One region of the Staphylococcus sp. FSL K6-0223 genome, then DNA from elsewhere that is predicted to be linked to it. Evidence: riboswitches for the same ligand, from Rfam matches in the RefSeq annotation. Region 1 holds a riboswitch; the other holds the start of a gene.
The links. Region 1 has a riboswitch for S-adenosylmethionine ahead of MHI13_RS09100 (methionine ABC transporter ATP-binding protein). Riboswitches for the same ligand answer to the same signal wherever they lie in the genome.

Region 1 (5,030 bases):
TGCTCAAGGTGTTTTTGGGGGGACAGTGTCATATGGTTGTTTAGGTGAACCTCAAGCGCCAGGACAGATTCATGTTAAAGAACTAAAAAAACAATTATTATTTTACGAAAACATGTAGTATACATTGAAATGTCATCGATATCCGCGTATAATTGATAATAGTTATCAATATAGAGGAGCGATAATTGTGGAATTACAAGAAGTAATTTCTTTAAGAAGAAGTATAAAGAAATTTAAACATGATATGGTTATTAATGATGAAGATGTATTTAAAGCCATAGAACAAGCTACTGACGCTCCTAATCATGGTATGAGAGAACCGTGGAGAGTTATTCATGTTTCTAAAGATAGATTAGGAGATATGAGTAGAGATATTACACGTTTTGCCTTTCCAAATAGTCCGGAAAAACAAGAAGATCATTATAACGCGGTGACAAATTTAGGAGGTATGTTAGTTTTAGTACTTAAAACTGACCCACGACAACGACAAAATCGCGAAAACTTTTTTGCGATGGGTGCATACACTCAGAATCTAATGTTATTACTCTATGAAAAAGGTATTGGTACATGTTGGAAAACGCCATTGTACATCTTTGAACCAAAAGTAAGAAAAGCATTTGGTATTGCTAAAGATGAAGCTATTGCAGGTTTATTGTATCTTACTGATTTAGAAGAGGTTCCACCTAAAGCAAAACGTAAAAATAAACATTTAATCTCAGAATATTAAAGAAACCACACTCAAAATAACGAGTGTGGTTTTTTAATTATTTATTAAATGTTTCTTTTAAGAATGATTCAACTTGTTCAGGTGATTTTGCATTAGCAGAATGTAAATGGGCATGTTTTTGACCATTTTCAAATATAAGTAAACTTGGGATACCCATGACTTCATTGTCTGATGCTACATCTTCTAATTCATCACGATTTACTGAATACCATTTATAGTCGTTATACTTGTCAACGATTGGATCAATCCACATATCCATTGCTTTACAATCAGGACACCAACCAGCTTCAAATTTTACAATAACAGGTTGTTCACTTTGAATAACTGAATTAAATTCTTCAGTAGTAGTAATATTTTTCATACTTTACACTCCTTTTAGCTTGTTTTATATATTATAACTAATTACTAATGTTTAGAAAAAAATAAAGCTTAAAAAGTAGAGCGTTTATTTAAATAATCTGATATATTTAGAATAAGTTTAAATAGGAGGATAATACTGAATGATTAAATTTTATCAATATCCAAAATGTACAACTTGTAAAAAAGCTGCTCGATTTTTAGATGAGCATGGAGTGAGTTATGAGTCTATAGATATTGTGCAACACACACCTACAAAGCAAGAATTCAAAGAGTTAGTAGTTAAATCAGAAGTGGAAATCAATAAATTCTTTAATACACATGGTGTGAAATATAGAGAACTTGGTTTGAAAGATAAATTAAATGAATTATCTAATGATGAAAAATTAGAACTCTTAGCCTCAGATGGAATGTTGGTAAAACGTCCGCTAGCGGTTTCGGGTGAAAAAGTTACATTAGGTTTTAATGAAGAACAATACAAAGATGTATGGTTATAGAAAGTATAATCACAACTTTTAATATTAATAGTTGAATGAAAACTTACGGTATGGCATCATTAAATTGTAATTATTTTTAGGAGGGGATTTTCGTGGCAGTACCGAGCGAATTCAAATATTCTAAGGAACATGAATGGGTTAAAGTTGAAGGAAATACGGCAACAATTGGTATTACTGAATACGCGCAAGGTGAATTAGGAGACATCGTATTTGTCGAATTACCAGATGTCGATGATGAAATTAATGAAGGGGATACATTTGGTAGTGTTGAATCAGTAAAAACAGTATCTGAATTGTATGCACCTGTTTCTGGGAAAATTGTTGAAACAAACGACGAATTAGAAGATAGTCCAGAATTTGTTAATGAATCACCTTATGAAAAAGCATGGATGGTAAAAGTTGAATTAAGTGACGAAAGTCAATTAGATGAATTACTATCAGCTGAACAATACTCTGAAATGATTGGCGAATAATTTTTTAAAACTCCTTGATATTAAATCTAGGAGTTTTTTATATAATTATATTAATTATCTGTAAATTGTGTTTATATTCATCAATAACGTGAAAAAGTAAATGATTGTTTAATATCGACTTAGAAGGTGGATGAACATGGCAATTTTAAATAAAGTTATCATTGTTGAAGGTAAATCTGATAAGAAGAAAGTGCAACAAGTCATTGCTGAACCTGTAAATATTATTTGTACACATGGTACAATGAGTATCGACAAACTAGACGATATGATAGAAACGTTATATGGAAAACAGGTCTATATTCTTGCCGATTCAGATGATGAGGGCGAAAAAATTAGAAAGTGGTTTAAACGTTATTTAAGTGAAAGTGAACATATCTATGTAGATAAAACATATTGTGAAGTCGCACGTTGTCCCAAAAATTATCTTGCTCATGTATTGAGTAAATACGGATTTAACGTAAAAAAAGAGAAAAAACTTATACCTAATTTAAGTTCTGAAAGGTTAGTACTTGTGAATGAATAATTCTATTAAAATCGAAGACATCAAAGAACACTTTGATAAAGATAAACATTTAATATTTGGATATACTCCTATGTGTGGAACATGTAAGATTTCAGAGCGCATGCTAGATATTGCAAATGATATCGAACAATTACCACTTAAAAAAATTGATTTAAATTTCCATAAGTATTTTAGTGAAGAATATAAAATTATGTCTGTACCTGTACTGTTAATTATGGATAAGGATAAAGAGGTAGATAGAATCTATGCATTTCAATCCGTGCCATATTTGTTAGAAAAGTTAAAAAAATGATTGACGAATTATTAGTACAGTGATAGGATATAAATTAATTAAATAGTGCGAAAACTCTTATCGAGAGAGGTGGAGGGATGTGCCCTACGAAGCCCGGCAACCGTCTATAATGGAAATGGTGCCAATTCACATAAAGTTTAAGACTTTAGAAGATGAGAGAAAGATAATTTTAAATGCTTTCTCATCTCTCTAGATGGGAAAGCATTTTTTAATTACATAAGGAATTTAAGGGAGGCATTTAACGTGATTGAGTTAAATCAAGTTGTTAAACGCTATCACACAAAGAACAAAGATGTACTAGCAGTAGATCACGTTGACTTGAATATAGAATCAGGCTCAATTTTTGGAGTGATTGGGTTTTCTGGTGCTGGTAAAAGTACGTTAATTCGAATGTTTAATAATCTAGAAGAACCGACTTCAGGGGATATCATTATAGATGGAGACAATATTAACAAACTTTCTAAGTCAGATTTGAGAAAAAAACGACAAAAAGTAAGTATGATTTTCCAACATTTTAATTTGTTATGGTCACGTACTGTCATTAGTAATATTATGTTCCCACTAGAAATAGCTGGAGTATCTCGTGCAGAAGCAAAACAAAGAGCTTTAGAACTTGTAGAGTTGGTCGGTTTAAAAGGTCGTGAAAAAGCTTATCCTTCAGAATTATCAGGTGGTCAAAAACAAAGAGTTGGGATTGCTCGTGCATTAGCGAATGATCCGAATGTCTTATTATGTGACGAGGCTACAAGTGCGCTAGATCCACAAACAACGGATGAAATTTTAGATTTACTATTAAAAATAAAAGAAGAAAGAAATCTAACGATTGTGATTATTACACATGAAATGCAAGTGATTAGACGCATATGTGATGAAGTTGCAGTGATGGAAAATGGGCGTGTTATTGAGCAAGGTAATGTTGATGAAGTATTTGAAAATCCTCAACATGAGGTGACAAAACGATTCGTGAAAGACGATTTAGACGACGATTTTGAAGATTCAATTAAACATCTAGAACCATTGAACAAAGACGCTTATATTGTAAGATTGAATTTCAACGGTAATAATACCACACAACCTGTTGTATCTGATATTACGCGAATGCAGAATATTGAATTAAATATTTTGGAAGCAAATATTAAAAATACACGTACAGGTTCAATTGGATTTTTAATTGTACATATTCCACATATTAGTGAAGATGGATTTAATACATTTGTAACTGAGTTACATAAACAACACGTAAATGTGGAGGTGATTAAACATGGATAAATCATATGGTGATATCTTCCATGAAATGATTACTATGCCTAACGTGCAATGGCCTGAAGTTTGGCAAGCAATATATGAAACACTTTATATGACTGTAGTGTCAACCATTTTTGCTTTTATCTTTGGCTTAATCTTAGGTGTGCTGCTTTTCTTATCAGCTAAAAGTGATGCACCTGGAGCTAAAATTTTCTATACGGTAGTTTCATTTATAGTTAACTTGTTCCGTGCGATTCCATTTATTATTTTAATTTTGTTATTAATTCCGTTCACAAGTGTATTATTAGGTACAATTAGTGGACCGACGGGAGCACTTCCAGCATTAATCATTGGCGCTGCACCGTTCTACGCAAGATTAGTTGAAATCGCATTTAAAGAAATCGATAAAGGCGTTATTGAAGCAGCATGGTCTATGGGTGCGAATACTTGGACAGTCGTTCGAAAAGTATTGCTTCCAGAAGCAATGCCAGCACTTGTTTCAGGTATTACAGTAACTGCTATCGCTTTAGTTGGTTCAACTGCTATTGCAGGCGTTATTGGTGCAGGTGGTTTAGGTAACTTAGCTTACTTAACTGGTTTTACACGTAACCAAAACGACGTCATTCTAGTGTCAACCGTATTTATTTTAATTATTGTATTTATAATCCAATTCATCGGGGATTGGCTTACAAATAAAATTGATAAACGATAATAGAAAAGAGGACAGATTAAATGAAAAAACTTTTAAGTTTAGTATTAGTACTTACACTGACAGTTGTATTAGCTGCTTGTGGTAAAGGCGGAGACGAAAAAGATAAAAAAATCGTTGTAGGTGCCTCACCAGCACCACATGCTGAAATCTTAGAAAAAGCAAAACCACTTCTTGAGAAAAAAGGTTATAATTTAGAAATTAAAA
Region 2 (5,030 bases), 870 kb from region 1:
ATTTATGAACATCGCTTATAATAAAAAAGTACCATCAAAATTTAAAATTTTGATGGTAGCCTCTCTTAGTTAAATGATTCAATTTTATCCATAATATTTTGTAATTCATCGACATTATATTGAATACGTCCATGGAATACAAATTTGTTAAAGAATTCGTCAAGTTGTTCAGGACCAACTAAAACCTTAACACTTGAACTTTGTGCATAGTTTGAAATCGTTACGTCTTTATCATGTTTAGGATTAAAATATAAAATTGATGTTGGCGTATATTTAAGTCCTAATTCTGTTTGTAAATCTGTAGCCAACTTCTCAATTGCAGAAAGTTGATCAGAATAATTAATAAATGATAGTTTCGAATGATTATCTTCATGTTGATCAAGAACTAACGTTTGAGGCGCTTGTGTATTTAAATCAAGTGTATCAAATACTTGCTTCAGCATTGGTAATTCTTGAAATTGTGCGCCACTAATTCCATTATAAACATGACCTTTTAATAATTGTGAATCAATGATATATAAACCAGTTCTAGTAAGCACAAGATGGCTAATACGTTGAATATTATTAAACTCATTACTTGGTAAAAAAATATTAGCCATTATATGCATATCTTCACGTCTAATACGTTTTTCTTTAACTAAACGGTCTCTAATACCAATGAGTCTCATATCAGTCACGTATTCACTTTTATTTTTAGAAAATAATTTCAAAGCATCAATTTCACGTTCTTTTCCATTAACTGTAGCTTCAAATTCTTCTTTTTGTTTCGTTACTTGTTTTTTATTTTCAATACGTTCTTTTTCAAGTGCTTCCTCATGTGAAGATTTGAGTTGTTGCTCCTTGAGATTGTACTCTTCATTCGCTTTGTGTTTCATATTATTTTTACTTTTCAAAGCAACTAAAAATAGAATAAAACATATAATCGCTATGATTATCGCTGCAATTAAACCAATCTCAACCGGTCCAAATGAATTCATTAGATAACGCTCCTTTTAAACTGTCAATATCTATCTATTATAATAGAAATAGACGATAATTTCGAGGTTTAACCTAATTAACTGCTATATATCCTATGTTATTTTTGAACGGCATCTTTTAGGACATTCACTTTATCTAATTTTTCCCATGGTAACAATACATCAGTACGACCAAAATGTCCGTATGCAGCTGTTTGTTTGTAAATAGGATGTTTTAAGTCAAGCATTTTAATGATACCTGCTGGTCTTAAATCAAAATGTTTTCTTACCGCTTCAACTAATTGTCCTTCAGAAACTTTACCTGTTTTAAATGTATCAATAGCAATAGATACAGGTTCTGCTACACCAATTGCATAAGCTAATTGCACTTCACATTGCTCAGCTAATCCAGCTGCTACAATATTTTTTGCAACATATCTCGCTGCATATGCCGCAGAGCGATCTACTTTTGTAGGATCTTTACCACTGAAACAGCCACCTCCATGACGAGCATAACCACCATATGTATCTACAATAATTTTTCTTCCAGTTAAACCAGCATCTCCTTGAGGACCCCCAATAACAAATCGACCAGTTGGATTAATAAAGAATTTAGTTTCATCATCAATTAAACCTTCAGGCACAGTCGGATAAATGACATGCTCTTTAATATCTTTTTGGATTTGTTCTAATTCAATGTCTTCAGCATGTTGAGAAGATACCACAATCGTGTCAATACGTTTAGGTTTATCATTTTCATCGTATTCTACTGTTACTTGAACTTTACCATCTGGACGTAAATAACCTAAGGTACCGTCTTTACGCACATCTGATAAGCGTTTCGCTAGTTGATGTGATAAAAAGATTGGAAGCGGCATATATGTTTCGGTTTCATTTGTTGCATAACCAAACATTAATCCTTGGTCTCCGGCACCTGTTGCTTCAATTTCTTCTTCAGATATATCATTGCGATACTCAAGTGCTTTATCTACACCTTGGGCAATATCAGGTGATTGTTCATCAATAGCTGTTAAAACAGCCATTGTTTGATAATCGTAACCATATTTAGCTCTTGTATAACCAATATTTTTGATTGTTTCTCGTACTACTTTAGGAATATCTACATATGTAGACGTTGAAATTTCACCAGAAATTAAAGCCATACCTGTTGTTACTGTTGTTTCACAAGCGACACGTGCATTAGGATCATCTTTTAAAATTTCATCTAAAATCGCATCAGATACTTGATCGGCGATTTTATCTGGATGCCCTTCTGTCACTGACTCTGATGTAAATAAACGTTTATTATAAGTCATGATTTGCTCCTTTTTTTAACTATATTTACGAAAATTCTCTTTTGACAATGAGCTTAAAATAAAAGAGCCTTCTCAACTACCTAGATAGAGAGAAGGCTCTTAAACGTCCATTCGCTCTTATCGTTCAGACAAATATTGCGTCTGCAAACGGTTTGGCACCTTTCTTTTAAAAAAAGAGGTTGCTGGGTTTCATTGGGTCCATGTCCCTCCACCACTCAGGATAAGAGAATCCGTTAAGACCTATACTACATAAATACTTTAAAATTGTCAATTTTGATTTTTAAATGTTCTTTTATTTACAATGGAATAATTAAATTATTATGTTATACTTTTTAATGTAAGGGCTTACACATATAAATGGATAGATATTTGGAGGGATGTTGTATGTCAATAGATACATACAGTGAAACACCTAAAATCAAACACTTATTAGAGAAGGAAACGACTTTATTTCAACTTTCTACTACTCAGCTTTATTACAAGATTTTAAATAATAATGAAGGTGAACTTACTGAACTTGGCGCAATTAATATGAGTACAGGTAAATATACTGGTCGTTCACCAAAAGATAAATTTATCGTTAACGAACCTTCATATCGAGACAATATTGATTGGGGAGACATTAATCAACCTATAGATGAAGACGTGTTTTTAAAATTATACAACAAAGTATTAGATTATTTAGATCAAAAAGATGAATTATACGTTTTTAACGGTTATGCCGGAAGTGATAAAGACTCACAATTAAAATTAAAAATTATCAATGAGCTTGCATGGCATAATTTATTTGCACAAAACATGTTTATCCGACCTGAATCTATTGAGGAAGCAAGTCATATTAAGCCAAATTTCACTATCGTTTCTGCCCCTCATTTTAAAGCCAATCCAGATGTTGACGGTACTCATTCTGAAACATTTATTATTGTTTCATTTAAATATAAAGTGATTTTAATTGGTGGTACTGAATACGCTGGAGAAATGAAAAAAGGTATCTTTTCAGTGATGAACTACTTATTACCTATGCAAGATATTATGAGTATGCATTGTTCTGCCAATGTTGGAGAAAAAGGTGATGTTGCTCTATTCTTTGGATTATCTGGTACAGGAAAAACAACATTATCAGCGACGCCAACTCGCAAATTAATTGGCGATGATGAACATGGCTGGAATAAAAATGGTATTTTTAACATTGAAGGTGGTTGCTATGCAAAAGCTATCCACTTATCTAAAGAAAAAGAACCTCAAATTTATAATGCCATTCAATATGGTACTATTCTTGAAAATACAATTGTTAATGAACGTGGCCATGTTGATTTTGATGATAATACGAACACAGAAAACACACGTGCTGCTTATCCAATTCATCATATCGATAATATCGTATTACCTTCTAAAGCTGCACACCCTAATACAATTATCTTCTTAACTGCAGATGCATTTGGTGTACTTCCACCTATTTCTAAATTATCTAAATCTCAGGCAATGTATCATTTCTTAAGTGGTTTTACGTCAAAATTAGCTGGCACAGAACGTGGCGTGACAGAACCTGAACCATCATTTTCAACATGCTTTGGCGCTCCATTTTTACCTTTGCATCCTACTAAATATGCGAATTTACTTGGTAAGTTAATTGATGACCATGATGTTGATGTATATCTAGTAAATACAGGATGGACTGGTGGAAAATATGGTGTTGGACGTCGTATCAGCTTATATTATACACGTTATATGGTAGATCAAGCTATTTCTGGCAAGCTAAAACAAGCTACATTTACTAAAGATGAAATATTTGGTTTAAGTATACCAACTGAAATGGAAGATGTGCCTAAGACTATTTTAAATCCAATCCATGCTTGGAATGATCCTGAGGCTTATCGTCATCAAGCTAATGACTTAAAACAACGTTTTGAAGAAAACTTCAAAACATTTGGAGATGAAGTAAAAGATATTGCTAAAGATGGTGGATTTAGTCATTAATAATATATCTAAACAAAAGACTTACATGATAACTGTTATAGTCATCTTTGTAAGTCTTGTTCTATATTATTCATCCATTGATGTATATAATCTAAAACTTCTTTCAATGCTTTCGGTCTTGGGACATGGCCTTCGTCAAGTTGATAAAATGTATCATGTTTGACCCCTTTACGTTCTAGTTGTTCTTGAAGAAAATACGCTTGATGTATACCCACTTGCCAATCTTTACCACCATGTACAATTAAAATAGGTGGACTGTTTTGATTCAACGTACGTATCGCATTTCTTTGTTCATATGCCTCTTTATCTTTTTTCGGATGACCTACCATACGTCTTAGCATTCCCCTTAAATCCACACGTTCTTCATACATTAAATGAACATCTGAAACGCCACCCCAAATAATATAACTATCAACTGGATCATCCTGAAATGATAATAAACCTTGAATTCCACCTCTTGAAAATCCAATCATATGGACGAAAGCTTGGGGATACTTATTTTTTAATAATCGAATAAGTACTGTTACATCATGTAAATCAGCATTACAAAATTCATCTTTTCCTTCACTACCATTACTTCCTCTATAATAGGGACCTATAACTAATGTATACGGATCAGAAAATTGCATGAGTCTTGAAGCTCTTACTCTACCAACTTGCCCTTTTCCACCACGTAAATACACTACAATTCGTTTAACATTATGATACGTTGGGATCATCTGTAACGCTTTTACATTTAATTCGTCTACTGTATAAGTTATTTCCTCAAATCGATGAGTGT

Region 2: another riboswitch for S-adenosylmethionine. It lies ahead of metK (methionine adenosyltransferase); the one in region 1 lies ahead of MHI13_RS09100 (methionine ABC transporter ATP-binding protein).

What each region holds. Positions count from the first base shown of each region.
Region 1 covers NZ_JBBOYX010000001.1:1,833,910-1,838,939, reverse strand. The annotation lists gene aroD (type I 3-dehydroquinate dehydratase) at 1-118, shown strand, start outside; gene MHI13_RS09130 (nitroreductase family protein) at 188-727, shown strand; gene MHI13_RS09125 (thioredoxin family protein) at 765-1,088, opposite strand; gene MHI13_RS09120 (arsenate reductase family protein) at 1,228-1,581, shown strand; gene gcvH (glycine cleavage system protein GcvH) at 1,674-2,054, shown strand; gene MHI13_RS09110 (toprim domain-containing protein) at 2,191-2,577, shown strand; gene MHI13_RS09105 (thioredoxin family protein) at 2,570-2,869, shown strand; SAM riboswitch class I at 2,924-3,028, shown strand; gene MHI13_RS09100 (methionine ABC transporter ATP-binding protein) at 3,113-4,138, shown strand; gene MHI13_RS09095 (methionine ABC transporter permease) at 4,131-4,826, shown strand; gene MHI13_RS09090 (MetQ/NlpA family ABC transporter substrate-binding protein) at 4,847-5,030, shown strand, end outside.
Region 2 covers NZ_JBBOYX010000001.1:964,203-969,232, reverse strand. The annotation lists gene MHI13_RS04920 (NERD domain-containing protein) at 66-977, opposite strand; gene metK (methionine adenosyltransferase) at 1,076-2,272, opposite strand; SAM riboswitch class I at 2,387-2,499, opposite strand; gene pckA (phosphoenolpyruvate carboxykinase (ATP)) at 2,657-4,249, shown strand; gene MHI13_RS04905 (alpha/beta hydrolase family protein) at 4,291-5,030, opposite strand, start outside.